Regions from separate parts of the Vibrio sp. QJM3NY_15 genome, predicted to be linked through region 1. Evidence: predicted binding sites of a transcription regulator. Region 1 holds the regulator's gene; each other region holds the start of a gene.
The links. Region 1 encodes MetJ, which represses methionine synthesis genes. Its sites were predicted from a motif close to TTAGACNTNTANANGTCTAA; they were not measured.
Positions count from the first base shown of each region.

Region 2: the regulator MetJ is predicted to act here: its motif matches at 6,008-6,027, upstream of metK (methionine adenosyltransferase).
Region 3: the regulator MetJ is predicted to act here: its motif matches at 7,479-7,498, upstream of metA (homoserine O-acetyltransferase MetA).

Region 1 is NZ_CM173517.1:3,351,609-3,361,541, reverse strand. It holds gene cytR (DNA-binding transcriptional regulator CytR) at 1-691, opposite strand, end outside; gene priA (primosomal protein N') at 932-3,133, opposite strand; gene rpmE (50S ribosomal protein L31) at 3,465-3,683, shown strand; gene AC3CKG_RS15135 (malic enzyme-like NAD(P)-binding protein) at 4,018-5,310, shown strand; gene metJ (met regulon transcriptional regulator MetJ) at 5,510-5,830, opposite strand; gene AC3CKG_RS15125 (O-succinylhomoserine (thiol)-lyase) at 6,039-7,220, shown strand; gene AC3CKG_RS15120 (bifunctional aspartate kinase/homoserine dehydrogenase II) at 7,223-9,634, shown strand; gene metF (methylenetetrahydrofolate reductase) at 9,920-9,933, shown strand, end outside.
Region 2 is NZ_CM173517.1:3,162,323-3,172,255, reverse strand. It holds gene AC3CKG_RS14110 (YqgE/AlgH family protein) at 1-201, opposite strand, end outside; gene gshB (glutathione synthase) at 318-1,268, opposite strand; gene rsmE (16S rRNA (uracil(1498)-N(3))-methyltransferase) at 1,278-2,009, opposite strand; gene AC3CKG_RS14095 (endonuclease) at 2,169-2,900, opposite strand; gene AC3CKG_RS14090 (SprT family zinc-dependent metalloprotease) at 2,998-3,498, opposite strand; gene AC3CKG_RS14085 (DUF2189 domain-containing protein) at 3,577-4,374, opposite strand; gene metK (methionine adenosyltransferase) at 4,742-5,896, opposite strand; gene tkt (transketolase) at 6,274-8,268, shown strand; gene epd (erythrose-4-phosphate dehydrogenase) at 8,483-9,532, shown strand; gene AC3CKG_RS14065 (phosphoglycerate kinase) at 9,699-9,933, shown strand, end outside.
Region 3 is NZ_CM173517.1:1,592,585-1,602,517, forward strand. It holds gene AC3CKG_RS07130 (DUF1415 domain-containing protein) at 1-13, opposite strand, end outside; gene AC3CKG_RS07135 (MFS transporter) at 99-1,298, opposite strand; gene AC3CKG_RS07140 (LysR family transcriptional regulator) at 1,409-2,281, shown strand; gene AC3CKG_RS07145 (glutaredoxin family protein) at 3,252-3,488, opposite strand; gene AC3CKG_RS07150 (M48 metallopeptidase family protein) at 3,626-4,123, shown strand; gene rlmF (23S rRNA (adenine(1618)-N(6))-methyltransferase RlmF) at 4,128-5,450, shown strand; gene pilW (type IV pilus biogenesis/stability protein PilW) at 5,580-6,326, opposite strand; gene metA (homoserine O-acetyltransferase MetA) at 6,514-7,455, opposite strand; gene AC3CKG_RS07170 (AAA family ATPase) at 7,728-8,096, shown strand; gene AC3CKG_RS07175 (DUF3859 domain-containing protein) at 8,191-8,613, shown strand; gene AC3CKG_RS07180 (hypothetical protein) at 8,878-9,132, shown strand; gene AC3CKG_RS07185 (hypothetical protein) at 9,129-9,518, shown strand; gene AC3CKG_RS07190 (M20/M25/M40 family metallo-hydrolase) at 9,637-9,933, opposite strand, start outside.

The DNA of each region.
Region 1 (9,933 bases):
ATTGACGAACCGCTTGCGCGCCAGCTTCAAAGGTGAAGTCGCCCACTGTGCTGTAAGCTGGGTTCATTGATACTCCAGCGCGGCGCAGTGCTTGTTGGTAACCTTGCTGGCGGAACTTACATAGGGTTGCAGTGGTTGGCCCAGAGATTTGAGCAATGCGCTTATGACCTAATTGAGCTAGGTAGTTCACGGCTTCGAATGCAGAGGTTAGGTTGTCGATATGTACCGTTGGCAATTCAAGCTCGGGTGCAAATTCACACGCCATCACCATAGGAGGTAGATTCTTTTGCTCAGGCTTACTGACATCAAATGGATGATCAGTGCCTAACAGCAGCATGCCGTCAGCTTGTTTGGTGAATACCAAGTTTACAAATGATGATTCGCGCTTCTTCTGCTGACCACTGTCGCCAAGTAGAACTAGGTAGTCATTTTCTACTGCAGCATCTTCGATACCACGGATGATCTCAGCGAAATAAGGGTCACAGATATCAGGAACAATAGTGATGATGGTTTTTGATTCGTTGCGACGTAAGTTTCGAGCTAATGTATTGGGTGAGTATCCAGCTTCAAGTACTGCTGTCTCTACTCGTTTACGAGTCGAAACTGAGACTTTCTCAGGGTTCATCAATGCACGTGATACCGTTGCGGTTGAGACGCCTGCTAGCTGGGCAACATCCTTCATTGTCGCCATAAATTAAACCCTCTTTTAAGTTCCTTTGCTGCCTAAGTATCTAAGGCGTGAATAATTAATACAATCGGATAGATATTGTGAAAGTGTTGCTAACACTTTTTTTATTGCAATATTTTATTCGTTTCATCCGTGTAAAGTTACGGCTAGATTAACAAAAATCACATGACTAGTGTGAAGTTGCTCACGAGAAATATGAAATATTTGTGAACAAACTTATCATTAGTTTTAACCCGAGTGGGTTTAGCTCAAATCTTGCGGCTCAATATCGAGTGACCAGCGGACTTTTTTCGCAGCGGGTAACATATTGATCGCAGGTTTAGCACTCATTAATAGCTTCTGCATTAATGAACGAGTCTGTGTTTGCAATATCAGCTGCCAGCGAGATTTCCCTGCTCGTTTTGCCAAAGGCGCAGGGGTTGGGCCGAGCACCATGCAATATTGGTCAAACAACGGATGTGATTCCAATGTGTGACGAACTTGACGCAAAAACTCTTCCACCAAGCGTGTGTCGTTCGCTTCTGCTCTAAACAGAGTCATGAAGGTATAAGGCGGCAACATCGTTTGTTTGCGTTCAGCCAGAGCAGTCTGAGCAAAGTGGTTATAGTCTTTATGCAATAGCGCTTGTAATAAGCCATGTTCTGGATGGTGAGTTTGTAAGATAACCTCACCTGGCTTACTGGCACGTCCTGCTCGACCTGCAACTTGGGTGAACAACTGAGCCAGTCTTTCAGAGGCGCGGAAGTCACTACTATATAAAGATGCATCAACGTCCAATAACGCCACAAGTGTCACGTCAGGGAAGTGGTGACCTTTAGCAAGCATCTGTGTACCGATAAGAATTTGGTATTCACCCTTACGAATCGATTCTAACGCGCTTTCTAGGCTGCCTTTACGACGGGTGCTATCGCGGTCAATACGAATGGTTTTGTATTCAGGGAATAGTTGACCAAGTTGCGTTTCAAGTTGCTCGGTGCCGACACCTACCGTCACTAAGTTAGCTGAACCACAGCCTTGGCAATTGTGCACGATATGCTGCTGCGAGCCGCAATGGTGGCAGCGCATTTCATTGCTGTATTGGTGATAGGTGTAGTAAGCATCGCAGCGTTTACATTCGGCAGTCCAACCACAGTCGTGACACATCAATGCTGGGGAAAAACCGCGGCGATTGAGGAACAGCATCACTTGGTTGCCCGCTTTTAAGTGTCTTTGCATTTCTGCAATTAACGACGCAGATAAGCCACTTTCCAGATATTCCCCCTTAACATCCAACACTTTATTGGTGGTCGGCAGTGCGACACCAGCGCGTGAGGTGAGGGTGAGATAGCTGTATTTACCTATCTGGGCGTTGTGCAGCGTTTCAAAAGCCGGTGTAGCCGAACCTAGAACCACTGGGATTTGCGCCTTATGAGCACGCATGATCGCGACATCACGAGCGTGGTAGCGCAGGCTATCTTGCTGTTTATAAGAGGCGTCATGCTCTTCATCAACAATGATAATGCCCAAATCAGCAAACGGCGTGAATAGAGCCGAGCGGGTACCAATCACGATGCCAGCAATCTTATCGCGGGCTGATAGCCATGCATTGAGTCGCTCAGAATCGTTTAATCCAGAGTGGATAACCTCAACAGGCACATTAAAGCGTCGCTTAAAGCGGTTAATCGTTTGTGGAGTGAGGCCAATTTCAGGTACCAAGACTAACGCTTGCTTGCCTTGGTCGAGAATCGGCTTGATCATATTCAGGTAGACCTCGGTCTTGCCCGAACCTGTGACACCCTCTAACAAGAAGCAACCAAAATCGGTTTGGCTGTTTACTGTCGCAATTGCGATGGCTTGCTCTGCATTGAGTTTTGGCTTGTCTTGGTCGTTTTCGAGTTCCACTGGCCATGGCTTGCGCTTCGGTTTTTTTTCTACCGACTCAATCCAGCCTTTTTCTTCCAACGTCTTCAGTACTGCGCTGCCCACCTCTTCATCAATGAACTCTTGATGAGGAACTGCGCCGTGTTCAAGCATGTGCATGACTTTGGCTTGTTTGACTGCGCGACCAAAGCCTTGCATCAGTTGATCTCTACCTGATGGGGTCAGTTGCCATTCAACAAGCGTTGCGAAATCGGCAGCTTTGCCTTTTCGTAAAGCGCTAGGCAGAGCGTTAGCCAAGGTTTCGCCCAGTGGGTACTGATAGAATTGACTGCACCATACCAAGAGTGAGTAGACCGATTCAGGCCAAACGGGTTGGTTGTCTAATAAGGCTTTAATAGGCTTGAGCTTGTCGAGCTCGAATTCTGATTCGTTAACCAGAGCCGTCACGATACCGGTTAAGGTTTGTCGTCCAAAAGGCACAGAGACTCGACCGCCAATAATCGGAAATAGGTGGCTAGGAATCTTGTAATCGAACTGCTTGTCGAGTGGAACAGGCAGTGCCACACGGGCAATCATTGGACGCATAAAGGGACGGCTTTATCTGAGTTGACGAGAGCGAACAGTCTAATGGATAAGGGCGTTAAATTCGAGGAGCAGTTTAGATGACAGAGCTTACTTGAGGCTTGAATGCTACTGGAGCCAGAAAATAACGCTTAATAGAGGGTTTAAGGACTGTGTTGGTGAAAAATGTATCAAATCAGTTGATCCTACCTCACAGATTCATTACTATACTGCGCCTTAAAGGTATGGCTTTATCGCTTTTTAGTGATGCTGCGGTGTCTTTATTTTATTTTTTAACAACGTGTGGTGTCCGGCTTAGAATCGGATGGCGACACGGCCTAATTGAGGTTATCCCATGAAAGCTGGAATCCACCCAGAATACAAAGCAGTAACAGCAACTTGTTCTTGCGGCAACACATTCGAATTCAACTCTACTCTAGGTAAAGATGGTATTCACCTAGACGTATGTGACAAATGTCACCCATTCTACACTGGTAAGCAACGTATCGTAGATACAGGCGGCCGTGTAGATCGCTTTAACAAGCGTTTCGGTGCTCTTTCTAGCAAGAAGTAATTCTCGCTATTTAGACATGAAAAAGGACACTTCGGTGTCCTTTTTTGTTGCCTGAAATTTGAGAAACCCCTGACTTTAATAACACTCTTCGCTTATCTCGACGATAGGCTGTCGATTTGAGTTTAGCTCCAACACTTTCCCCTGAATCACGCTTCCCTAGAAATCCGCTCGAAAGTTCAACAAGCGATAGTAATTTCAACTGCTCACTGGTCTTATTAGTAGTGAAATCTCGTTTTTTAATGAGACAGAGGCTTTAACCACCTAGGAACTTTGAAGTACATCTATTAACATGAACAAGATCCCCCAAATAATAATATCCTAGGAACCTACACCTATGTCTGAAGACAGCCGCCAAGACCAATCCTCTCAAGAATTATCGCCTCAAGAACGATTCCGTCAGCAAGCTCTTGATTATCATGAGTTCCCAATTCCAGGCAAAATTGCCGTAGCACTGACGAAGCCTGCAAACTCTGCAGAAGATCTAGCACTTGCATACAGCCCAGGCGTGGCTGAGCCTGTTCGCGAGATCGCACAGAACGTTGATAACGTCTATAAATACACAGGTAAGGGCAACATGGTTGCTGTTATCTCTAACGGTACTGCGATTCTTGGCCTAGGTAACCTTGGTCCTATTGCTTCTAAACCTGTAATGGAAGGTAAAGCGCTACTGTTTAAGCGTTTTGCTGGTTTAGATTCTATCGATATTGAAGTAAAACACCGCACAATCGATGAGTTCGTTGATACGGTTGCGAATATCGCAGATACATTCGGTGGTATTAACCTAGAAGACATCAAAGCACCAGATTGTTTTGAGATTGAACGTCGCCTGATCGAGCGTTGTGATGTACCTGTATTCCACGATGACCAACACGGTACTGCGATTGTAACGGCAGCGGGTATGCTGAACGCGATCGAACTTCAGGGCAAGAAACTTGAAGAGTGTAAGATCGTTTGTTTAGGTGCTGGCGCAGCGGCTGTAGCATGTATGGAGCTACTGATTAAGTGTGGCGCTCAGCGCGAGAAGATCTACATGCTTGACCGTAAAGGTGTGATCCACACTCGTCGTGATGACCTAAACGAATACAAAGCGTTGTTCGCAAACAACACTGATAAGCGCACACTTGAAGATGTTATCGAAGGCGCTGATCTGTTCTTGGGCGTATCAGGCCCTAACCTATTACCAGCTGAAGCACTAACGCTGATGGCTGATAAGCCTGTTGTGTTTGCATGTTCAAACCCAGATCCAGAGATCAAGCCTGAGCTTGCCCACGAAGTTCGTTCTGACCTAATTATGGGTACAGGCCGCAGTGATTACCCTAACCAAGTAAACAACGTACTTTGTTTCCCATTCATTTTCCGTGGTGCACTAGACGTGCGTGCAAGCGAAATCAATGATGAGATGAAGCTAGCTGCAGTTAAGGCGATTCGTGAGTTAGCAAAAGAAGAAGTTCCAGCTGAAGTACTAGCTGCTGCGGGTGAGACTGCATTGGAGTTTGGTACAGGTTACATCATTCCTAAGCCAATGGACCCACGTCTACTTCCTCGCGTTGCAAAAGCTGTTGCGGAAGCGGCGGTTGAGTCTGGCGTGGCTCGTATTGAGATGCCTGCTAACTACATGGCTCAATAGCTCAATAGCTCAATAGCTCAATAGCTTGTTATAGCAGTTGCTCTATTGAGCGAAAAAGAATAATAAAAAACCGACCCATTAGGAGTCGGTTTTTTTATGTCTATCATTCACTGCGCAGTCATAGAGGGCATAGTGGTTGATGTGACAAATAGGGTTCAGTTATCGCGAATCAATATTGAAGGCAGTGACTGAGTTGTTTTTATTCTTCGTCAAACGCTTCGAACTCGATACCCATCTCTGTCATCAGTTTTTTCACTTCAGTAGGGATATCGTCTGGACGGTCTTTACGAAGGTCTTCATCCGTTGGTAGTGGTTGGCCTGTGTACGCATGTAGAAAGGCTTCGCACAGTAGCTCACTGTTTGTTGCATGGCGTAGGTTGTTAATCTGGCGGCGAGTACGCTCGTCAGTAAGAACCTTTAACACTTTTAGAGGGATAGAAACTGTAATTTTCTTTACTTGTTCGCTTTTCTTTCCATGCTCAGCATATGGGCTTATGTATTCACCATTCCAGTCGGCCATTGCGTACCTTCATCACTTTAGTTGTTAGAATAAATTAATAGTGGTGATTTTAGCGGGATTTACTGCCATAAGCAAAGACATATAGACGTCTAGAAGTGTTGACGTCTCACGTTTATGAAAGTAAAGTGAATAACATATATCTAACACAGCCGCAAAATGCCGACAAGCAGCTGTGATTCTCAGACGCAAAACTTGTAAGGAAGCACCTATGAGCAGCCGGAAGCCAGCAACCATCGCAGTACGTACTGGCATCGAGTCAGACACGCAACACCATGCTGTTGTCCCACCTATTTATCTTTCGACTAACTATGGGTTTCCCGCTTTTGGTGAAGTGCCAAAGTACGATTATACCCGCTCTGGTAACCCAAACCGTGGTTTATTAGAAACGGCACTGTTTGAGCTTGAGTCTGGTAAAGGCGCGGTTGTCACTAACTGTGGTACCTCGGCGCTTAACTTATGGGTTTCTGCTTTCTTAGGTGGCGATGATCTTATTATCGCACCTCACGACTGCTACGGTGGCACTTACCGTCTGTTTAATACACGCTCACTTAAAGGTGACTTCAAAGTTCTGTTTGTTGATCAATCGGATCAAGCCGCGCTGGATGCAGCGATCGCGCTTAAGCCAAAGTTGATCTTAATTGAAACACCATCGAATCCATTGGTTCGTGTGGTTGATATTGCAGAAACTTGCCGCAAAGCGAAAGAAGTGGGTGCTCTGGTTGCTGTCGACAACACGTTTTTGACGCCTGTGTTCCAAAAGCCTTTAGAGCTGGGTGCTGATTTTGTTATCCACTCAACCACCAAGTACATCAATGGACACTCAGATGTTATTGGTGGCGTTGTGGTGACGAAAACTGAAGAACACGCTGAAGAGTTAGCATGGTGGGGCAACTGTATTGGTGCAACCGGCACACCATTTGATAGCTATATGACTCTACGTGGTATTCGTACGCTAGGTGCGCGTATGCGTGTTCACGAAGAAAGCTCACGTGAAATTCTGACGGCTCTGCAACAACAAGATCTGGTGGGTACAATTTACCACCCAAGCCTTCCTGAACATCCGGGTCACGAGATCGCGAAGAAACAGCAGTTGGGCTTTGGTTCTATGCTGAGCTTTGAGTTCGCGGGCTCTTTTGAAGCACTTAAATATTTTGTCGATAAGTTAGAGCTATTTTCTTTGGCTGAATCACTGGGTGGTGTTGAAAGCTTGATTTGTCACCCTGCGTCGATGACTCACCGTGCGATGGGCGAAGAAGCTCTAGCAGAAGCGGGTGTTTCTCAACAACTACTGCGCCTCTCTGTTGGTCTTGAAGATGCAGAAGACCTCATCGACGATCTCAAGCAAGCTTTCGAAAGAACACAAGGCTTTATCGCTGAAGGGGAGGGTTAATAATGGCAACCTTTCGCCAGCTACATAAATTTGGTGGCAGCAGTCTAGCGAATCCTGAATGTTACCAACGCGTAGTCAACATTCTTAGAGAATACTCATCAGCAACGGATTTAGTCGTTGTATCAGCAGCGGGTAAAACAACTAACCGCTTGATTGAGTTTGTTGAAGCGCTCGACAAAGATGGTCGTATTGCGCATGAATGCCTACAAACCCTTCGTCAGTTCCAACTTGAACTGATTGAAGCATTGCTTGAAGGCGAAGCCGCTTCTCAACTAACGGCAACCATCCAACAAGAATTTACCGCTTTGGGTGAGCTCACTGCTCCCTTGAGCGAAGCACAAAAAGCGCAAGTGCTTGGTCATGGCGAGATTTGGTCTTCACGTTTGTTGGCGACTTTGTTGTGCCAGCATGACTTACAAGCAGTTGCTCAAGACGCTCGTGCTTTTTTACGTGCAGAAGCGGGCGCTCAACCTGAAGTTGACCGTGCTCGCTCGTATCCTCTGATTAAAGAAGCTCTAGCGCAGCATGCGCATTGTCGTGTGGTGATTACCGGCTTTATGGCTCAAAACACTGAAGGTGAAACGGTACTGCTAGGTCGTAACGGCTCGGATTACTCAGCAACTGTGATTGGTGCTTTGGCGGAAGTTGAACGTGTGACGATTTGGAGTGATGTGGCAGGCGTATACAGCGCTGACCCTCGCTTGGTTTCGGATGCATGTTTACTGCCTCTGCTTCGCCTTGATGAAGCGAGTGAGTTAGCTCGTTTAGCGGCTCCAGTGCTTCATAGCCGAACGTTACAGCCTGTTGCTCAAAGTGCTATGGATTTAAGCTTACGCTGCAGCTATCAGCCAGAAGCTGGCTCTACACAGATAGAGCGTGTACTGGCATCGGGTCGTGGTGCAAAAATTATTACCTCTTTAGATGAAGTTCTTATCGTGCAGCTGACCTTTGGTCACGGTCATGATTTCGATCGTCTAGAGAGTGAAGTCCTTGAAGGGCTTAAGCGCGCTCAATTAGAGCCGCTTGCTTATGAACTTGAACCGGATCAGCACTGCTTGCGTCTTGCTTACACAGAAGAGATCGCTGGTGGCGCTCTGGAATATCTACAAGACCACGCGATTGAAGCTGAGATTAAGCTCAAAGAAGGTTTCTCTCTGATTGCGGCGGTAGGTGCGGGTGTGACTAAGAACCCGAACCATTGCTACGGTTTCTACCAGCAGCTCAAGAGCTCACCGGTTGAATTCATCTCAGAAGCGAACTCTGGCTTGAGCTTAGTCGCTGTGATTCGTAAGAGTGAAACATCAAGCCTAGTGAAAGGCATTCACTCTCAATTGTTCCAAGCGCAGAAGCGTGTTGCGATTGCTTTATGTGGCAAGGGCAACATTGGTTCAAGTTGGTTAAGCCTGTTTGCTGAGCAAAAAGCGGAACTTGAAAAGCGTCGTGGAATGAACTTTGAATTAGTTGCGGTGGTTGATAGCCAAACTTATTGGTTCGACGACCAAGGCATTGACGCGACTTCAGTTGGTAAACGCTTTGATGACGAAGCGATTGCCAATAACGGCAACGACTGGCTAGAACGTTTAGGTTCTATTCAGGGCTACGATGAAGCGGTTGTTTTAGATGTCACGGCGAGCCCTGTGCTTGCAGCAAAATACCTGCAAGTCGCACAACAAGGTATTCACCTGATCTCGGCTAACAAGGTGGCAGGTTCTGCATCAAGCGAGTATTACCATCAAGTGCAAGATGCTTTCGCTAAGATCAGCCGTCATTGGTTGTACAACGCGACAGTAGGTGCTGGCTTACCGATTAACCACACGGTACGTGACCTGCGTGAAAGCGGCGATGACATCATCGCGCTATCGGGTATCTTCTCGGGCACCTTGTCTTGGTTGTTCCAACAGTTCGATGGCACGGTGCCATTCAGTGAGTTGGTTGACTTAGCGTGGCAGCAAGGCCTCACTGAACCCGATCCTCGCGCTGACCTCGATGGCTCAGACGTGATGCGTAAGCTAGTGATTCTGGCTCGTGAATCGGGGTTAGATATTGAACCTGAAAACGTGAAAGTAGAATCATTGGTACCTGCAGAGTTACAAGACCTATCCGTTGATGACTTCTTTGATAAGGCCTCTGTGCTGAGCGAAGAGTTAGCTGAACGTTTAGAAAAAGCACATTCTCAGCAGAAGGTTCTGCGTTACGTCGCGCGTTTGGAGAAGAATGGTAAAGCTACCGTAGGCGTTGAAGCGCTATCTAAAGAACACGCTCTGGCGAACTTACTGCCTTGCGACAACATCTTTGCGATTGAGAGTAAGTGGTATAAAGATAATCCATTGGTTATTCGTGGCCCGGGTGCTGGTCGTGAAGTAACAGCTGGCGCAATTCAATCTGACCTAAACAGAATGTCTAGCCTGTTCTGATACTCAGATCGGTTGGTTTAGTGCCTAAATGTCATACTATTCACTAAGATAAACAAGGCTGAAAGCACGATGTGTTTTTCAGCCTTTTTTCTACATTATTTCTGCTTTGCGAGCCATCTAACTACTTGAGTTTTACTCACGATCTACTTGAGAAAAATTCATAATGGATCTGTTGACATTAAATCGTATTCAATACATTCTACAGACATATAGACGTCTAAACGGCGTTCGAAGGATTTAAGATTTAAGATTTTTAGTGGTTGCTTTTGCCACAGGGAGAGTAAGATGGGATACACACA
Region 2 (9,933 bases), 190 kb from region 1:
GCTTGCTTGGTTGGGTTTCGGCTGTTCAGAATCAACCTCAACTTGCTTAAGCATACTGCCGACAGTGACATCGATAGGAGCGTTGATCATCAAACCCATCGCACCTTCGTCATTGTGCTCACAAAGATAGATCACCGAATTCTGAAAGTATGGATCTTTCATTCCGGGCATAGCGACCAGAAAGTGGTTCGTTAAATTCATAGAGCCTCCTGCCAGTGTGTTCCCAGTAAAGGAAAAAGAGCGGCGTAAAGCCGCTCATTGTTCTTTGCCTAGATATTTTTGTGTTTTCGAATAGCTAAGGCTTTCTTTAGTTTAGGCTATTTAGCGTTAACGCGACGCTCGATTGCATCCATTAATTTACCCGTTACCGAAATATCAAAAGCAGCTTCAATTTCACGGATACAAGTAGGGCTTGTCACGTTGATTTCAGTCAGCTTGTCGCCGATAACATCAAGCCCAACAAAGATTAAGCCTTTCTCTTTCAGTGCAGGAGCAACTGCCCTTGCGATAGCCCAGTCTGTTTCACTTAGAGGACGAGCTTCACCTGTACCGCCAGCAGCAAGGTTACCTCGAGTTTCCCCTTTTGCCGGAATACGAGCTAGACAGTAAGGCATTGGTTCGCCGTCAACCACAAGAATACGCTTATCACCATTGCTGATGTCTGGAACAAAGGTTTGTGCCATTGCGTAGTTTTGACCGTGGTTAGTCAGTGTTTCAATGATCACTGATACGTTTGGATCGCCCTCTTTCACTCGGAAGATAGACGCGCCGCCCATACCATCAAGTGGTTTTAGAATCACGTCACCGTGTTCTTCTCGGAACGCTTTAATTTTTTCAGCTTTACGAGTCACGATGGTGGTTGGTGTCAGTTCAGGGAACCAAGCCGTGAATAGCTTCTCGTTACAGTCACGTAAGCTTTGTGGCTTGTTTACGATCAGTGCGCCGTTCTCTTCAGCACGCTCAAGAATGTAAGTTGCGTAGATGTACTCTGTATCAAACGGAGGATCTTTACGCATTAGTACAGCATCTAAATCAGAGAGAGCGATAGTCTGTTCTGATTTGAATTCGTACCAGCCGTTTGGATCTTCTTTTAGTTCAACAACCTTAGTGTCAGCAATGGCTACGCCTTGATCTAAATGTAGATCATCCATTTCCATGTAATGGATTTCGTAACCACGACGCTGAGCTTCAAGCATCATGGCAAAGCTAGAGTCTTTTTTGATGTTAATGGATGAAATTGGATCCATTACGATGCCAAGTTTGATCATTTTTTTCTCCTAGCCTAGATCGCCAAAACGGACTTGTAAGGCAGTAATTGCGGTTAGAGCTGCTGTCTCGGTACGAAGTACACGTGGGCCGAGTAGCGTCTCTTCAAATTTGTATTGTTCTGTCATGCCGATTTCTTCAGCTGACAGTCCGCCTTCAGGACCGATCAATAGGCGCACCTTACTGATGGGTTCTGGAAGGGTGTTAATTGAGTATTTTGCGCGAGGATGCAGGTTTAGCTTTAACGCTTCACTCGGTTCGCTGCACCACTCTTCAAGTTGCATGATTGGGCGAATAACCGGAACCGTATTGCGACCAGATTGTTCACATGCTGCGATAGCAATCTTTTGCCACTGCGCGAGCTTTTTCTCGAAGCGTTTAGTATCAAGCTTAACGCCACAGCGCTCTGAAATCAGTGGGGTAATGGTGTTTACACCAAGCTCAACCGATTTCTGAATCGTGAATTCCATTTTATCGCCACGTGAAATCACTTGGCCTAAATGTAAGTCTAACGGAGATTCGCTGCTACGTTCGATACGTTCAGTAACATTAACTGTGACGTTCTTTTTTGATACTTCAGCAATGGTCGCAGGGAATTCAGCGCCACTGCCATCAAATAGAAGAACATCTTGGCCTTCTTTCATACGAAGGACTCGACCAACATGACCCGCGGCATCTTCGCCTAAAGCGAGTGAACCTAACTGATGAATGCGTTCTGGGTGATGGATACGAGGGATTCTCATGCTGGTAAACCTATAAATAGTGTCATTTGGGTATTTTGTCTCTGCCTAACATGGATGCTTTTAGTTGAAAAAACAAGGGTAGAGCAAGAGTTTCAGGGGCAATTCTAAAACTCTTGTTTGAGATGGAGGCAATTGGAGATGTTGGTTGCCTGAGTCGTGTTATTTACAAGCAGGGAAAACAAATGGGTTGTGATTACCTTGGATCGCATAGATTCGCTTATCACGAGTACATTCCCACTTATCGACAGGGAATTGCTTGTTCCACGCCATCATCAGGTTAGTCTGCTGCTTAGATAGTTTGAAACCATACTCTTGGCTCATATAAAGATAAGTACGCGCGATAGAACCTTTTGCTCTGTCTGGCGGCATAACCTTACGCTGTTTGAAGTTGACCTGCATTTCACACTGACCGTAACTCACGCCATCCATTCCATTCCACTGACTGAAATTGTAATTGGATCGATCACCGTTAACCTCGCCAATTGCCGGAGTTAGATTATGAAGGTCGGCTTCCATCGATTTAAATATTTTGTCATTGCGAGTGCAGTTCTTGCGTCCGCCATCTTGCCAGCACTGACGCTGGTGGCCGAATTGCCAAGCTGGAACCACGTGTTCCCACTCAATACGGGAAGCGCGCTTTTGCTGTTTTCTCACTTGATAACCACAGCCGTCGAGGTCGGGGATACCTTTCTTTTTGTCTTTCCAAGTGATGTCGCAACCACAATAAAATGAAGTCGGGTGATCGAGATAAATCTTCACGGCTTCTTTTTTTGCTTTGGAGAAGGAGCTTGGTGGAGCGGCGAAAACGCTTTGGGTTACCAGTAGGCCAAATACTATTGATAGGTAAAAGGACACCGATAGGCCAAATACTTTTGGAGTGTTTTTTTGCATAGAGAAAGACTGATGAAAGTATGATAAACAACAGTCTAGCACTCAAATGTTAGTTCTCTCTATTACATTTATTCGCGTTACCTTGTGAGTTTAAGACTTAGCTCAATTGAAGGCCGGTAAAAGCTAAGGTTTGCTGGCATTGTTGGCAACGATACGTTGATTGGTTGCGGATGACTTTGTTGTGTCGTCTTATCGACAGGGGATAAGTGGTGCAATCACAGCGATACTCAAAAGTTTTGCCCTGCACTGAGGTTATCTCCAAGCTGTGGGTCGTTTTGGCCGGTACATTGAATACCTTTTCCATCACGTATTTCCACTCATTCCCGTGAGGCCTAACTCGTCCGAAGACCTGATGTGTGATCAGATGTGCGAGTTCATGAGGCACAACCTCGTTAATAAAGGCGTCTTCATTTTCGCTGAATAGCACTTGGTTGAGTTTTATCTCGTTTAACTGGAGGTAGGCTTTTCCCGCTGCCTTTCCTCTTAACTTGTAAGTGACGGTTGGACATGGAAATTCACGAGAAAAATGTTGATTAGCGATAGCTAGGCATTCGCCCAGTTTTTTATTTACTCGATGTTGTTGTGGGGTGTAAGACAAGCGTTGTTAACTCCAAAAAAAGCCTCAGCGTCTAAGCTAAGGCCTCATCATAACATTGCTCATCGATCGTGAAACGATTTAAACGTGATGTTTCTTTTTGATGACTTCGTGGTAAGCATGCCATGTTCCGTAGCCAAGTAATGGCATCGTTACAATCATACCCACGCCGTAGGTCGCGAAGCCGACTAAGATACCTGTACCAATGATACCAGCCCAAACGACCATCGCAGGGATGTTTGATTTAACAGCGTTGAAGCTAGTAAAAATGGCACTCATTACATCTACACGTCTTTCCATCATCAATGGAATCGAAAATGCTGAGATACTAAATATCAGGCTAGCGATAACAAAACCAATCACAGACCCTGTAATTAAGAAGGGAGCAAATTCGGTCAATGGTGCCCCTTGTACTGAAGGGTAAAGTGCGTGCAATAATGCAGCGATACGCATCCAGAATATCATCGCAACCATTAATACAATCGCAAACGCCCATTGGTGGGTTGAGTTACGTGTGATGGCTTTCATAGAGTGCAGTAGGCTAGCGTTGTGCCCCTTTTCTCTTTCCCAGGCTGCGTCATACAAGCCTAGGGCAAGAAACGGCCCTATTAGCATGTACACAATCAAGCTTGGCATAACGACTAAATGTGTTCCTTGCCATTGGACAAGTTGAACAATAGCGATGGCCGCACCCATAAAGCACAAACCGTAAAATGCGCTGATTAGTGGCATTCTCACTAAGTCGTGCAGTGCAAGCGACAACCAATGGAATGGGGCGGATATGCTTACTTGGTTACAAGGAATGGTGCGAGCATAATCCTGATCGCTGACCTTGTGTTTCTTATCGTTCAGTTCGGATGGGTGTACAGTACGAGGCATATATCCCCCTAGTTAAATAACGTCCTAGTTATAGTTCCATAAAGCTCAGTATTGCGTTCATATGAGGATTATGGTGTTGAGCTAAAATGCTCTTTTTCGTCCCAGTTATTGTTCTAGCGTGCATTTAACGAGAGCTATCAGACTGAATTACTTTGAGTTAAATGTGAGCTTGATCGCCTAGGAGTTACCTTAACTATTGTCAGTAGTGTTCGAAAACACAAATTATCGGTGGGTTTTTATACTAAGTGGTTAACGGTAAAGAAGACTTGGGCAGGGTGGTCTAGTAAGAAAAGGTTGGGTAAGTGCATAAAAATAAAGCCCTTACTAAGCAGTAAGGGCTTTAAAGAAACAAATTGCAGTGGCTAAATTATTTTAGCCCAGCGAAGTCCGCAAGGATTGCTGCTTTGTCAGTCGCTTCCCAAGGGAACTCTTCACGACCGAAGTGGCCGTATGCAGCAGTCTGCTTGTAGATAGGCTGAAGAAGGTTCAGCATCTCTTGAAGACCGTATGGACGTAGGTCGAAGTTTTGACGAACGGCTTCAATGATAATTTCGTGAGCTACTTTCTCAGTACCAAACGTTTCAACCATGATAGATGTTGGATCTGCAACACCGATAGCGTAAGACAGTTGAATCTCACAACGGTCAGCCATACCAGCAGCAACGATGTTTTTCGCAACGTAACGAGCTGCGTAAGCTGCAGAACGGTCAACTTTTGATGGATCTTTACCAGAGAATGCACCGCCACCGTGACGAGCTGCGCCGCCGTAGGTATCAACGATGATCTTACGACCGGTTAGACCACAGTCACCCATTGGGCCACCGATTACGAAACGGCCGGTTGGGTTGATGAAGAAGTTAGTGTCTTTGTTGATCCACTCAGCAGGAAGTACTGGCTTGATGATCTCTTCCATTACCGCTTCACGTAGGTCAGGTGTTGTTACTGAATCACAGTGTTGAGTTGAAAGAACCACTGCGTCGATACCAACAATCTTACCTTGGTCGTATTGGAACGTAACTTGAGATTTCGCATCTGGGCGAAGGAAGTCAAGCTTGCCGCTCTTACGTACTTCAGCTTGCTTCTTAACAAGAAGGTGAGAGTAAGTAATTGGAGCTGGCATTAGGATTGGTGTTTCGTTAGTCGCGTAACCAAACATGATACCTTGGTCGCCTGCGCCTTGATCTTTAGGATCGGCTTTATCAACACCTTGGTTGATGTCTGGAGACTGCTTACCAATTGTGTTTAGTACTGCACAAGAGTCAGCGTCAAAGCCCATATCAGAATGAACGTAACCAATTTCACGAACTGTTTCACGAGTGATTTCTTCGATATCAACCCATGCAGACGTTGTTACTTCACCGCCAACCATAACCATGCCGGTTTTTACGTAAGTCTCACAAGCAACACGTGCTTTTGGATCTTGTTCCAAGATGGCATCAAGAACAGCATCAGAGATTTGGTCTGCAATTTTATCTGGATGGCCTTCTGAAACAGATTCAGAAGTGAATAGGTGCTTAGCCATGAGAGCTCCACTTTTAGTTTAGTTTTTAGTTGCAAATAGTTAAATGCAAATAATTTCAGGCGTCGCAAGCTAGGAAGCGCCGCCGTTAAATACAGTATATTTTGTAGGTGTTTCTACATCTAGACGGCTATTCTAAATTCCAGCGGTCGAATTACAAGCTCTTTTTTATGATATGTCATAACTAAACGTTTGCGTATCGGTCGAGATAACGCATTGCTAAGTGATGTAAATGTTCGAAAATTGCGAAAAGTGACCGTTAAAATGCCAGTAAAACGTTTGCAGTCGCTAAAGTCGTTTGAGAGAATACCCGCGCTAATAAAAATGAAAACTTTAGCATCAATCTCTTTTTTAAATCGCTTATGTACTCAGGAGCAGACATGCCTTCTCGTAAAGATCTAGCCAATGCAATTCGCGCACTTAGCATGGATGGCGTTCAACAAGCAAATTCAGGCCACCCTGGCGCACCTATGGGTATGGCTGACATCGCTGAAGTTCTTTGGCGTGGTCACTTGAACCACAACCCAGCAAACCCAGAGTGGGCTGACCGAGACCGTTTTATTCTGTCTAACGGCCATGGTTCAATGTTGATTTACTCTCTGCTTCATCTTGCAGGTTACGAGCTTTCAATTGAAGACCTGAAAAACTTCCGTCAACTGCACTCTAAGACTCCAGGTCACCCAGAGTACGGTTACGCTCCTGGTATCGAAACAACGACGGGTCCTCTAGGTCAAGGTATCACCAACGCTGTTGGTATGGCGATGGCTGAAAAATCATTGGCTGCACAGTTCAACAAAGAAGGCCACGACATCGTAGACCACTACACTTATGCATTCATGGGTGATGGCTGTCTGATGGAAGGTATCTCTCACGAAGCATGTTCTCTAGCCGGTACGCTAGGTCTTGGTAAGCTGGTTGCTTTCTGGGATGACAACGGCATCTCTATCGATGGCGAAGTTGAAGGTTGGTTCTCTGACGATACACCTAAGCGTTTTGAAGCTTACGGCTGGCACGTAATCCCGGCAGTTGATGGTCACGACGCTGACGCTATCAATGCTGCTATTGAAGCAGCTAAAGCGGATCCTCGCCCAACACTTATCTGTACTAAAACTATCATCGGTTTTGGTTCTCCAAACAAAGCGGGTACGCACGACTGTCACGGTGCTCCACTAGGCGCTGATGAAATTACAGCAACTAAAGCGGCACTTGGTTGGGAACACGGTCCTTTCGAAATTCCAGCTGATATCGCAGCTGAGTGGAATGCGAAAGAAGCAGGCGCAGCGAAAGAAGCAGCATGGAATGCTAAGTTTGACGCATACGCAGCCGCTCACCCAGAGCTAGCAGCAGAATTCAAACGTCGTACAAACGGCGAACTACCAGCTGAGTGGGAAGAGAAAGCAAACGCAATCATTGCTGATCTTCAAGCTAACCCAGCAAACATCGCATCACGTAAAGCGTCTCAAAATGCTCTAGAAGCGTTCGGTGCTATGCTACCTGAATTCATGGGCGGCTCTGCTGACCTTGCGCCTTCTAACCTGACTATGTGGTCTGGTTCTAAGTCTCTTGAAGCAAATGACTTCTCTGGTAACTACATCCACTACGGTGTACGTGAATTCGGTATGACGGCTATCATGAACGGTATCGCTCTGCACGGCGGTTTCGTACCATACGGCGCAACGTTCCTAATGTTCATGGAATACGCTCGTAACGCAATGCGTATGGCTGCTCTGATGAAAATTCAGAACATCCAAGTTTACACGCACGATTCTATCGGCCTAGGCGAAGATGGTCCTACTCACCAACCAGTTGAGCAGATCGCTTCTCTACGTCTGACTCCAAACATGAGCACATGGCGTCCATGTGACCAAGTTGAGTCTGCTGTTGCTTGGAAACTGGCAATCGAACGCAAAGATGGTCCTTCTGCACTTATCTTCTCTCGTCAAAACCTTGCACAACAAGATCGTGACGCAGAGCAAGTAGCTAACATCGCTAAGGGTGGTTACATCCTGAAAGATTGCGAAGGCAAGCCTGAGCTTATCCTTATCGCGACGGGTTCTGAAGTTGAGCTAGCGGTTAGCGCTGCTGCTGAATTAACAGCTGAAGGCAAGAAAGTACGCGTAGTTTCTATGCCTGCAACTGACGCATTCGACAAGCAAGACGCGCAGTACCGTGAGTCTGTACTTCCATCTGACGTTACAGCACGTATCGCAGTAGAAGCTGGCATCGCTGACTTCTGGTACAAGTACGTTGGCTTCGGTGGCAAGATCATCGGTATGACAACGTTCGGCGAATCTGCACCAGCAGGCGAGCTATTCAAGATGTTCGGTTTCACTACTGAAAACGTAGTAAACACAGCGAAAGAGCTGCTTGCTTAATCATTGATTGCTAGCCTAGTGCTAACAGTAAAATGAAAGAAAAAACCGAGCGTAGAGCTCGGTTTTTTGTATCTGGGATTTGTTTTCTCCTAGACTCATCTTTATACGCAGCAGATCAATCTGTCCTAAGTAGGTTGAGTTATTCAAGTAATGCCTTTTGGGTAGGATTCAGTTATCATCTGTTGCACGAAATTTTGGTTAGATGTACGGAACTATGCTAAAAGTCGCGATAAACGGATTTGGACGAATAGGGCGTAATGTATTACGCGCTGTCTATGAAAGTGGCAAAAGCCAACAAATCAAAGTAGTAGCTGTCAATGAGCTTGCTCAGCCTGACGCTATGGCTCACCTATTGCAATACGACACCAGTCACGGCCGCTTCGGCAAGAAAATCTCTAACGATCAAGAGCACATCTATGTTCATCATGGCGTTGGTGCTGAAGATAAGGGAGAGTTCGATACGATTCGTATCTTACACCTTGCTGATATTGAGTTGTTGCCTTGGCGTGACCTTGAAGTTGATATTGTTCTCGACTGTACCGGCGTTTACGGTTGCCGTGATGACGGCCTAGCGCACATTGCTGCTGGGGCGAAAAAGGTTCTGTTTTCACATCCTGGTGCTAACGATCTGGATAACACCATTATTTACGGTGTGAATCACGACACTATTACCGCTGACCATCGAATCGTTTCCAATGGTTCATGCACGACTAACTGTATTGTCCCTATCATCAAGGTGCTTGATGATGCTTTTGGTATTGAGTCCGGCACGATTACGACCATTCACTCTTCTATGAATGACCAGCAAGTTATCGATGCATACCACAGCGACCTTCGTCGAACTCGAGCAGCAAGCCAATCAATCATTCCTGTCGATACCAAATTGCATAAAGGTATTGAAAGAATCTTTCCGAAATTTTCTAACAAATTTGAAGCGATATCCGTGCGTGTGCCAACGGTAAACGTCACTGCGATGGATTTAAGTGTCACAATTAATGCAAATGTGAAAGTTAATGACGTAAATCAAACCATTGTTAATGCATCCCAGTGTACATTACACAATATAGTTGACTATACTGAAGCGCCGCTCGTTTCCATCGATTTTAATCACGATCCCCATAGTGCAATTGTTGATGGTTCACAAACTCGAGTGAGCAACGGCCACTTAGTGAAAATGCTGGTGTGGTGCGACAATGAATGGGGCTTTGCAAACCGAATGCTGGATACGGTTCTTGCAATGGAAGCTTCTGAAGGCAAGAAGTAAGACCTAGAAGCAAATGTGCGGATTATTTATTTTTTAGCTTGAATTAAATGCTAAGTGTCCACATATTACTAGTAGTTAAAGAATTACCAGTTGAATAATTTATAGGCTTAGCAGGGTTGCTGAGTTTCCAAAACTTTATTTTTATTTAAATTTGAGAGGACAAATCATGTCTGTGATCAAGATGACTGACCTGGAACTTGCAGGTAAACGCGTATTTATCCGTGCTGACCTAAACGTACCAGTAAAAGACGGTAAAGTAACTTCAGATGCACGTATCCTAGCATCTCTACCAACTATCAAACTTTGCCTAGAAGCTGGCGCAAAAGTTATGGTTACTTCTCACCTTGGTCGTCCTACTGAAGGCGAATACAACGAAGAGTTCTCTCTAGCTCCTGTAGTTA
Region 3 (9,933 bases), 1.8 Mb from region 1:
GAGTGTTCGACATAACAGGTTCCGAAATGAAATTTTGCGTAGGATATCAGAACAGACGTTAATCAAAAGCAATAATTCAATCAGATAGCTTGTGTTACTTAAGCTTCAGCTAGCTTTGAGGTTGATCCTTGAAGTTGTTTTAACTGATAGACCCAAGCAAAAATCGCAATATAGAAGATTGAACCACCTGCGATCACACCATTCCAACCAAACAGCTGCCAGCAATACAAGAGCAAGAACCCAGCTAAACTACCGCCAATATAATAGTGAACCAGATAGAGCGCGGTCGCTGTAGCCTTAGCGCTCGGCGCTTTTTGACTCACCCAAGAGTAGGCAAGGGTATGTGCGAAGAAGGCTCCGCCACTAATTAGTAATAATCCTGCTAGCATGAACGGCACTTTATCGACCGCAGAAACGAGCGTTCCAACTAAGCTGATACACACACCCATCAAGATTCCGTTCAACGGATCAAAACGAAGTGTCCATTTGTTGGAGAGCTTAGAACTTACCGTTCCGGCCAAATAACATAGGAATATGAGTGAAGCCAAACCAACAGGCACTGAGTGAGGTTCGGATACCAATCTAAAGCCCATTACCGAATACAGGTTAACAAACAGCGCGAAGTTAGCGCCACCAATCAACATCGCGAGCCACAAGGTACGGTTTCTTAAGTGCATCACAACTGAGCGGTTATGATGAAAGAACAGCCCTTTCTGTGGTTTGAAGTTTTGCTGGTCAGGCAGGCTATACGCAATATAGAGCGCGCCAAGTAAAGAGCCGACAACGAAAAACAACACAGTCGCATGCCAGTCGAAATAATCCGTAATCAAGCCACCTAATACACGCCCGAAAATCCCACCTAATGAGTTGGCCGCAATATAGCCACCAATCGCGACCGCAAAAGCTTTGGGTGATAACTCTTCGACCATATAGGCAACCGCTACGCCCGCAAAAGCTGCGACTGCGATTCCCATGAATGCTCTGGCAATAACAAGCTGTAGTAGAGTGGTTGTGAACACCATGCTCAATCCAATCAAAGGAATAGCGAACAAACTGAATAGGATAATAGGTTTTCGACCAAAGGTTTCAGAAGCGATTGCCCAAGGTACTAAGCTAATCGAAAGGCCGAGTGTCGTTGCGGCAAACAGCCAGTTGATCTGAGTTTCAGATACTTGGAAGTGCTCTGCCATGTGCGGCAAGATAGGCTGAAAGAGGTAAAGGTTACAGAAAATGATAAACGAGCCAATCGCCAATGATTGGGTGATGCGTTTGTATTGAGGACTGCCTTTATCAAACATTTACATTGTGCCTGCACGAGTGAATAAGCTATTTGTGAACAAGTTATCAGCACAATTGTGATTAAAGAAATATATTAAAAATATCACCTCTATATATAAAATATATCGATATGCTTGAATCAAAACCACTTCGACATTTTCTAGCCGTTGCTCAGCTTGGTAACTTTACTCAGGCTGCAAAAGCTCTGCATATCGCACAGCCTGCATTGAGTATTTCTATTAAGAAATTGGAGCAAACGTTGGAGTTAATTTTGTTTCGTCGAGGAGATAAATCCGTCACCTTAACGGAAGAGGGTAAAGTACTGTTTGAGCATGCAAAGCGAATTGCCCAGCAGTTCGACGACGCTCAGCTCGCAATGAACGAATTAAAGGGGTTAGAGAAAGGAGAGGTGCGTTTAGGAGCGCCAAGCATGATGGGGAGCTACTTTTTCCCGCAAGTCTTGATGGCATTTAAGAGCCAATACCCAAACCTAAAACTGACGCTTATAGATGCTGGTACTGCTTCGATTCGTGAAATGTTATTGAACGGTGAGCTTGATATCGGCGTGATTAACCATGAAAACGTGCCTGATGATCTTGAAACCGACCACCTATTAAGCTCAGAAATGTTAGCCGTCGTTGGTAAAGAGCACCCATTGGCAACGCAACCATCCATCACCTTTGAAGAGTTTTTCGCTCAAGAGCTGATCATGTTCAAGTCGGGTTATTTCCACCGTGACTTTATCGATGCAACGTGTAAAAAATACAACCTAGATATGACCATCGCATTCGAAACCAACTTGCTCCCGATGATTCTTTCTATAGTCAAGCGAGAGTTCGCCATTACCGCACTACTCAGCTTAGTGACGGAGTACGAGGAAGATGTTGTCGGCATGCCATTCAAAGACCCTGTGAAACTGAACCTATCTTTGGCCTGGAGAAAAGAAGGCTATCTGTCGAAGGCAGACAGAACCTTTATTGATTTCGTGAAGCAGTATGTGTGATTTTTGGTCGTCACATCGGTGATTAGTATGAAGCAATGTCACACTTTTGGTGATTTATGAGATCGATGTCACTTATTTAAGCGTGGATATTAAGGGTTTATGATTTACTTAATATTCCTCGTATCTAATAATTAACAGAACTTTTTGGTATGGTGTTCTGTTATTATGAAATGCGAATGTAAAGAGCAAAAGCTGGTTAGGATTCATAGAACGTTTATGGATCGTTTCTTTGGTATCAAAGGAAGATACCAGTGCGTGAACTGCGGTATGGTTTTCAAAATTAAAGGCTAGTGATCGCGTAGTAAGAGAAAAGTGTGGTTGAAATATGCGTATTTAGGCCTGTGTTAAGTTGGCCTAATGCCTATCGCATAAGTTTCAGCTTTCCTTGATTTTACTCAACAGTTCATTGCAACAGGATAGTTACTCGAAAAGGTAGACAGTCATGCCTTCAATTCTTGGCTCTTTTCTAACGTTGGCTGAGTCCAATTCTTAAACCTCCCCCAAACTCTTCAAATCGTCTCTGGGTAGTGCTAGAAGATTTCTCTGTCTTTATCTAAAAGTTGAACATACATAACTATTTGATTTTAAATGTTTTAGCCAAGTTAAATCACAGGCGTTAGTGATGGTTATATTATTCTGAGAAAAACGTGTGACTGACAATATGGTTATCTTGCGCTGGGTCATTCATATTTGCGTCCTTAAAACATCATCCAAATAGTAATTGCTACCCTATGAAATGTAAGTGCAAAGAACAAAGGCTTGTGAGAGTTCGCAGGACCATTTTAGACAAAGTCCTTGGGATTAAAGAAAAATATAAGTGTTCAGGTTGTGACAAGCTCTTGAGGGTTAAAGGATAGCGATATCGAATCTTAATGACCTATTTACATTGAAATAGAAAAAACAAAGCCCGCACATCCTAAGTTGGAGCTGCGGGCTTTGTTGTGTAGAAGTATTAAGCTCTTGGGCCACGTTATGTGTTCTTTGAGTTATACATCTTATCGAAGTTCTTCTGATTCCAACCGACCATCACTTGATCACCGATTTTCAGTACAGGGATAGAGCGCGCGCCCATTGCCTGCAATTCTTTACGACCACGTTGCATTTTTGCATTCGTGAGACGATATTCAATTTTCTTTGAGTCCAGATAGCGTTGGGCATCTTTACAGTGCGGGCATTTGTCTGCGACGTACAATACAACACGTTTCATTTTTTCATTCTCTTGGTGAATCTCGCTAAAGTGTAACGAATCCTAGGTGATTAGAAAAGTGTGATCAGTTACACTATGCGGCTCAAATTTCAAGACCACAACGTATTGTCGTGGTGTAACCGGTACGGTCTTTCAGCATGCATCCTTCTTTGCGGTATATTCAAGGCTATCCCAAGCACATTATTGACCCCGTGACTCAGTTACTTGAGGCGGATAAATTAGTGCCTTGGTTTGAAGCTCGTTATCCAAATAATCATGAGATAAAGAGCGAGAGAGCCTTGTTTGACTATGCGATTGAGATAAAAAATTGCTATATGAAAAAAACACCGCCCATTAGCAAAGTGATTTACGACGGGAAGATACACCTAATCAATAATGCATTAGGCCTTCATTCTTACGTTGCGAAGAATCACGGTGGAAAGATCAAATCGAAAAATGAAATTCGCATAGCGAGTGTTTTTAAGAACGCACCAGAGCCTCTATTGAGAATGCTGGTGGTTCATGAACTGGCGCATATTAAAGAGAAAGAGCACGATAAAGCTTTTTACCAACTATGCTGTCACATGGAACCGGACTATCACCAACTTGAGTTAGATGCCCGTTTATTCATGATGTATTTAGATTTAAAGAAGTAGCCCAATGAGCCAATCACAAAACAGAACTACGCTAAGCCTGTCGAAAAACAGCACCTCATCAGCAAAAACAAAAGACAACCAAGCTGATGTTAAGCCAAGTACAGCTAAGCCAAGCAGCGACAAGCGTATTTCTACAAAGAACACATCTGATAAAAGCCGCAAGAATAGTGCACCCAAAGGCGCTGGCAACAACAACGCAAAGCGACCTTTTACAAAAGATAGCAAAGGTAAACAGGGTGCGAATAAAGGGTCATCGAATAAGGGTTCTTTTAATAAAACTGCTTTTAACAAAAACGCAGCCCAGAAAAGACGCTCGACTGAAAAACCTCAAGGCGGATTGCACCCAAGGAACCAACATACAGGTCGATACGACTTTGACCTGTTGGTCGCGGCATTGCCTGAGTTGAAAGAACACTTGATTAAGAATCCAGTAGGGGAAGATACGGTGAACTTTTCCGATCCTCTGGCGGTCAAGCTTTTGAACAAAGCCTTACTTGCTCATCACTACGGTGTGAAGCATTGGGATATTCCTGCGGGTTATTTGTGTCCGCCTATTCCCGGGCGAGCTGATTACATCCACAGAGTGGCAGATATTCTGAATAGTGATGGCCAAGGTGAACCTTATAACCATGCTTCGGTTAAAGCGTTAGATATCGGTGTTGGTGCAAATTGTATCTACCCAATCATCGGTGCGACAGAGTATAAGTGGCGTTGTACTGGCACGGATGTCGACCCTGTTTCAGTGAAAGCGGCAAACTTTATTGCAGAAAGCAATGCGAACCTAAAAGGTAAGATCCGCAGTCGTTTACAAGCAGACTCTGAATCCATCTTTAAAGGTGTGATCAAGGATAATGAGCGTTACGATGTCACTATTTGTAATCCTCCTTTCCATGGTTCACAAGAAGAAGCGGAGCAAGGTTCTCAACGTAAGCTAGACAACTTAGCAGCCAATCGAGCGAAGAAAGCAGGCTTGCCGTTTAAGCCTGAGCGTAAAAACAAGAAGACGGTGCAGAAGCCCGTAGATGCAGCGAACAAACCAACATTGAACTTTGGTGGTCAGAAAACCGAGTTGTGGTGTCCGGGTGGTGAAGCTGCGTTTATCTTAAAAATGGCCAAAGAGAGCCAGTTATTCTCGACTCAAGTCTTGTGGTTTACGACGCTGATTTCTAAGAAAGACAACGTAGACATGATTCGTTCGGAACTTGGTAAGCTGAGAGTAAAACAAGTGAAAGTGGTTGAGATGTCGCAAGGGCAAAAAGTCAGTCGCTTTGTTGCTTGGACATTTATGGACGACGAACAGCGTCAACAATGGATCGAGTTGAAATAACGAATCCAGAATTGAAGTAACTGGTTCGAAACCGACCTCTAAACTTAAAAACGGGCTTGCTGATATTTTCAGCAAGCCCGTTTTTTATCTAATTATTTAATCATTTTATCAGCTGAACCGTAAGCTGGTTTAAACAGAAAGCAGCTCGTCTAATTCACTTTGGTACTTCTGTTGTAATGCGTTGTTGCCGGCTTTCTTTTCTAGTTCGATTAAGATCTGAAGTGAGGGAACTTGATAGCCATAACGTTGGTGGAACTTAAACAGACGCAGCCGGGCATCATTATAATCCTCAGTACTGACCTCTATCTTAGAGAGCTGAAGAATTGATTTCACGCGGTTGGGATCGTGATCAATCGCTCTCGTGAAGTAGTATCGTGCTTGGTCAACTTCGCCCGCCTTAAACGCACAAAAGGCCGCGTTTTCATAACTTGCAGACACTAAATAATAGTATGGCTGATCAATAGCTTGGTTGAAGTATTTATCGGCTTGCTCGTATTCCCCCTGTTTACATAAAAAGGTGCCGTAGTTATTGAGCACGTTGCCATTTTTTGAATCCAAGCGCAGAGCTTTTTGATAAGTCACTCTGGCTTCATCAATTTCGCCGACTCGTTCAAAGTAGTGCGCCATTGACAGGCGCGCGCGATAGTAACTTGGTGCATGTTTAACGGCGAGTTCAAGGTTCTCTCGAGCTCTTACCATGTTGCCTTGCCCCATATACCCCAAGCCTAACTCGATTCGAGATTCAGACATCGCAATAGGGTCGCTTTCTATTTTAGGTGGTCCTTCAGTCACAGAAACGCAGCCAACCAGTGAGAATGAGGCGAGTAGTGCGAGATTTGATAATAGGGGATATGAAAACAACGATTTGGCAGGCATGTGCGGCTCCTTATGAACACAAACACATCATATGAAATCGTAGTCGTCGAAGTGGTAAATCTATTATGGAATGCGAGCCACACACCATAAAAAAGCCGCGCTCAATTAGCTGTTTTATCAACAACCTATCGAGTGCGGCTTTATCAAGATTAACTATAACGAACTACTGATTACTACGAGCTAACGTTTAATCGTCTTTAGTGAAGTTGTCTTCGCTGAAGTGATCCAGATCGTACGGCGTTTGCTGGTAAACGCAGTAGTTTAGCCAGTTGGAGAACAGCAAGTGCCCATGGCTTCGCCAGCTTGCAACCGGCTTATTGTCTGGATTGTTGTTTGGGTAGTAATTGATTGGAATCACCGGCTCCATGCCTTCCCCTAAATCACGAACGTATTCACCGTGTAATGTATGCGCATCATATTCTGGGTGACCGGTTACAAACACGTTTCGCTTATCTTTGGTTGCGGCTAAGTAAACACCAGCAACGTCAGATGTCGCAAGAATATCCAGTTCAGTATGGTCGTTTAGGTATTCTTGTGAGAAGTCGGCATAACGCGAGTGAGGCGCTAAAAACGTATCATCAAAGCCACGTAGAAGCGGGTGGTATGGGTTATGTATCTCGTGACTGTAAACACCAGAAAGCTTCTCTTTACGTGTGCGTTTTGGCAAATCATACAACAGTTTTAAGCCCGCTTGAGCCGCCCAGCATACATATAGAGTCGAGGTAACGTGTTTATTGGCCCACTCCATGATGGTTTTTAAGTGATCCCAGTAGATAACATCTTCAAATTGAACCAAGCCAAGCGGTGCACCCGTGATGATCAGTCCATCAAAGTTTCTTCCTTTGACCATTTCAAATTGGCGGTAGAAGTTATCAAGGTGTTCTGTCGGCGTGTTTTTGCTTGGTCGGTCATCAATGCGCAGCAGCTCAACATCCACTTGCAATGGACTGTTTGATAGTAGGCGTAAGAATTGAGTTTCTGTTTCAATCTTCTTCGGCATTAGGTTGAGGATCAAGACTCGAAGTGGACGAATTTCCTGTGTCGATGCTCTTGATAGCGGCATAACAAAGATGTTTTCTTCACGAAGAACATCAGATGCTGGCAGTTGGTCTGGAATGCGAATAGGCACAGCTTTCTCCCTAAGCTAGATATGTAGACGTCTATACTTCTAAATCTATAGTAGTTTGATACGCTTGTCGATATACAAAGTGGATAGTTGTAAATTATTTGTGTTTTCTATCAGAAGCAATACTTAGCTTGCAGGGGTATGCTGTGTTTTGTTCATACATTCGTGTAAGGGGAATTGATTGGTTCAAGTCTGTAAGATAGGTGGAGTTATCAGAGCACTTAGTTAGTATTTGAGATAAACTTGAGCTTTCAAATTGGCCTGTAAAGTGACAGATGAAGTTAATACTCATTCGAGGGTTACCTGGCTCGGGTAAATCAACAAAAGCAAAGACCTACGATGCATTACATGTCGAAGCGGATATGTATTACGTGAATGAACAAGGTGAGTACTGTTTTGATCCTAGGCAATTGCAGCAAGCGCATGAGTGGTGTCAGAACACGACAGAAGATGGTTTGAAGCAGGGGCTAGATGTTGTGGTGTCGAATACCTTCATCAAGCAGTGGGAAATGAAAGCTTATCGTCAACTTGCACTCAAATACGAAGCGGATTTGGTTATCGAAGTCTGCCGAGAGCAATTTGGCAGCATTCACGATATTGAACCATCGGTGATTAAGCGCATGGCGAAAGATTGGCAAGAATAGCCCTGAGCTTTTTTGCTAACGAGTATCTAGCTAACGAATCAAACACAACGACCCATATTTAAACTCAAAGAATAACTCCAAGGTAAAGATTGAAATGGCAAAGCGCTCTGTTGTGGTCGACATGACCTCTTATGGTATTTACTCCACATGGGATTCAAAATCTAAAGACCTGCCAAAAATCCAAGAGTTCACCACGATTGTCGACGCTGAAATTGATGTCGAGTTTGGCTACATTCTGAATATCAAAAAAGCCAAAGGTGAAAAGATCCGTTACTGCATTTATCACCCAGATATCACCACAGATAAAGGTGAAGTCTTAGAACCGTTTGATGGGGAAGAGTATGTCGGCAACAATGATTGGGATTTTTACTTAGGCGACACTATCTGGGCGCCAGTCTCGAACAAACTGGGTAAATGGCGCATGACGGTCGAGCTAAAAGGAAACATCATAGCCGACAAGACGTTCGATTTAGTGGGTAAAGATGAAAACCAGTTCTGGAAGCGCAGGGGATTCTAGTTAATCAGCGTGATAGTGCCTAAAAAGTAACGTCATTGGCTTCTGTGATCTAAAGTTTAACTCGATATAATTCAAATGCTTACCTCTCAAAAACATAAACCTAATATCAATGTGCAAGGATTAACTTTACGGTGCGGAAAGTGTTAACGATACTCGTCAACTTCTAGCGCATAGTTAGTAAAACGTTGTCATTGGGGTTATTTGAACCCTAACTGGATTCATAGGTTTAGCTTAGAGTTTTCAAAGCTTTAAGTAGGAAGAAAAATGCCAAAGTACAAATTTGAATTAATCTTGGATGTTGATGAGAGTCGAGTTGCGCATAATGACTCTAAAGAAACTCATGAAAATGTTGATGTAGCAGGATACGTGTTCATGAGTAAGAAAGAAACTGAACTCGCTAGGTCGGTTGTTATTGATAATATTTGGCAATCAATGGCGGAAGAAGACCTTGATTATCTGCTGAGACTGAGCATGTCATCGCGACGAATCGAACTCGGACTGAGGGAGATTCAGGAATGACAACTAAGTTAATACCCACGGTTTTACTTTCGGTGTTTGTATTGTCGGGATGCAGCACTGGAATAAATCATGTTGGCGAGCCTCAGCAGTTTAATCCAGACGGTGTAATGGTTGATGAGTATAGTCTCAACGATTATGGCTATGGTGTTCACATAGTGGCTGAATTTTCGGAATACCAAGGAATGAGAAGTTCAGAAAGCGGTTTTAGAGGGTGCACCAATATTTTGAACAACGTTGCGATGAAGCACGCAACAAGCAAGGGCGAACGAGTTACTCGTATAAGCTGGAGAGAAATGAAAGACTACGGCTATATCGATCATGGACGAGACATCATTACTGCTGTTATGAATGTTAATTGTGAGTACTATTTTGATTACATCAAATAGCGGCTATTAATCGAGAACAATAGACAATAGACAACAAAAAAGCCGAGTCACACGTTATGTGGGGACTCGGCTTTTTGATATGAGCTAAATGGTATTCCTACCTAGCTCAGAAGCAAGGCTATTGAGTCACGTAAGCGACAACAAACTCAGTGATTGCGACCATGTCTTTCACTGCAATGTACTCTTCAGTGGTGTGAACTTTCGCCATACCCGTAGATAGGTTAACCGTTGTTAGACCTTTCGCGTTGAAGTTGTTTGCATCGCTACCGCCGCCAGTGCGTTTGGTGTTCGCCGTTACGCCAAGCTTTTCGAATGCTGATTTGATAGAAAGAATATGCGGATGATCGTCTGCAATCACGAATGCATCGTAAGCGCGAGTTGATTCGATTTCTACTTCAGCACCGAACTGCTTCGC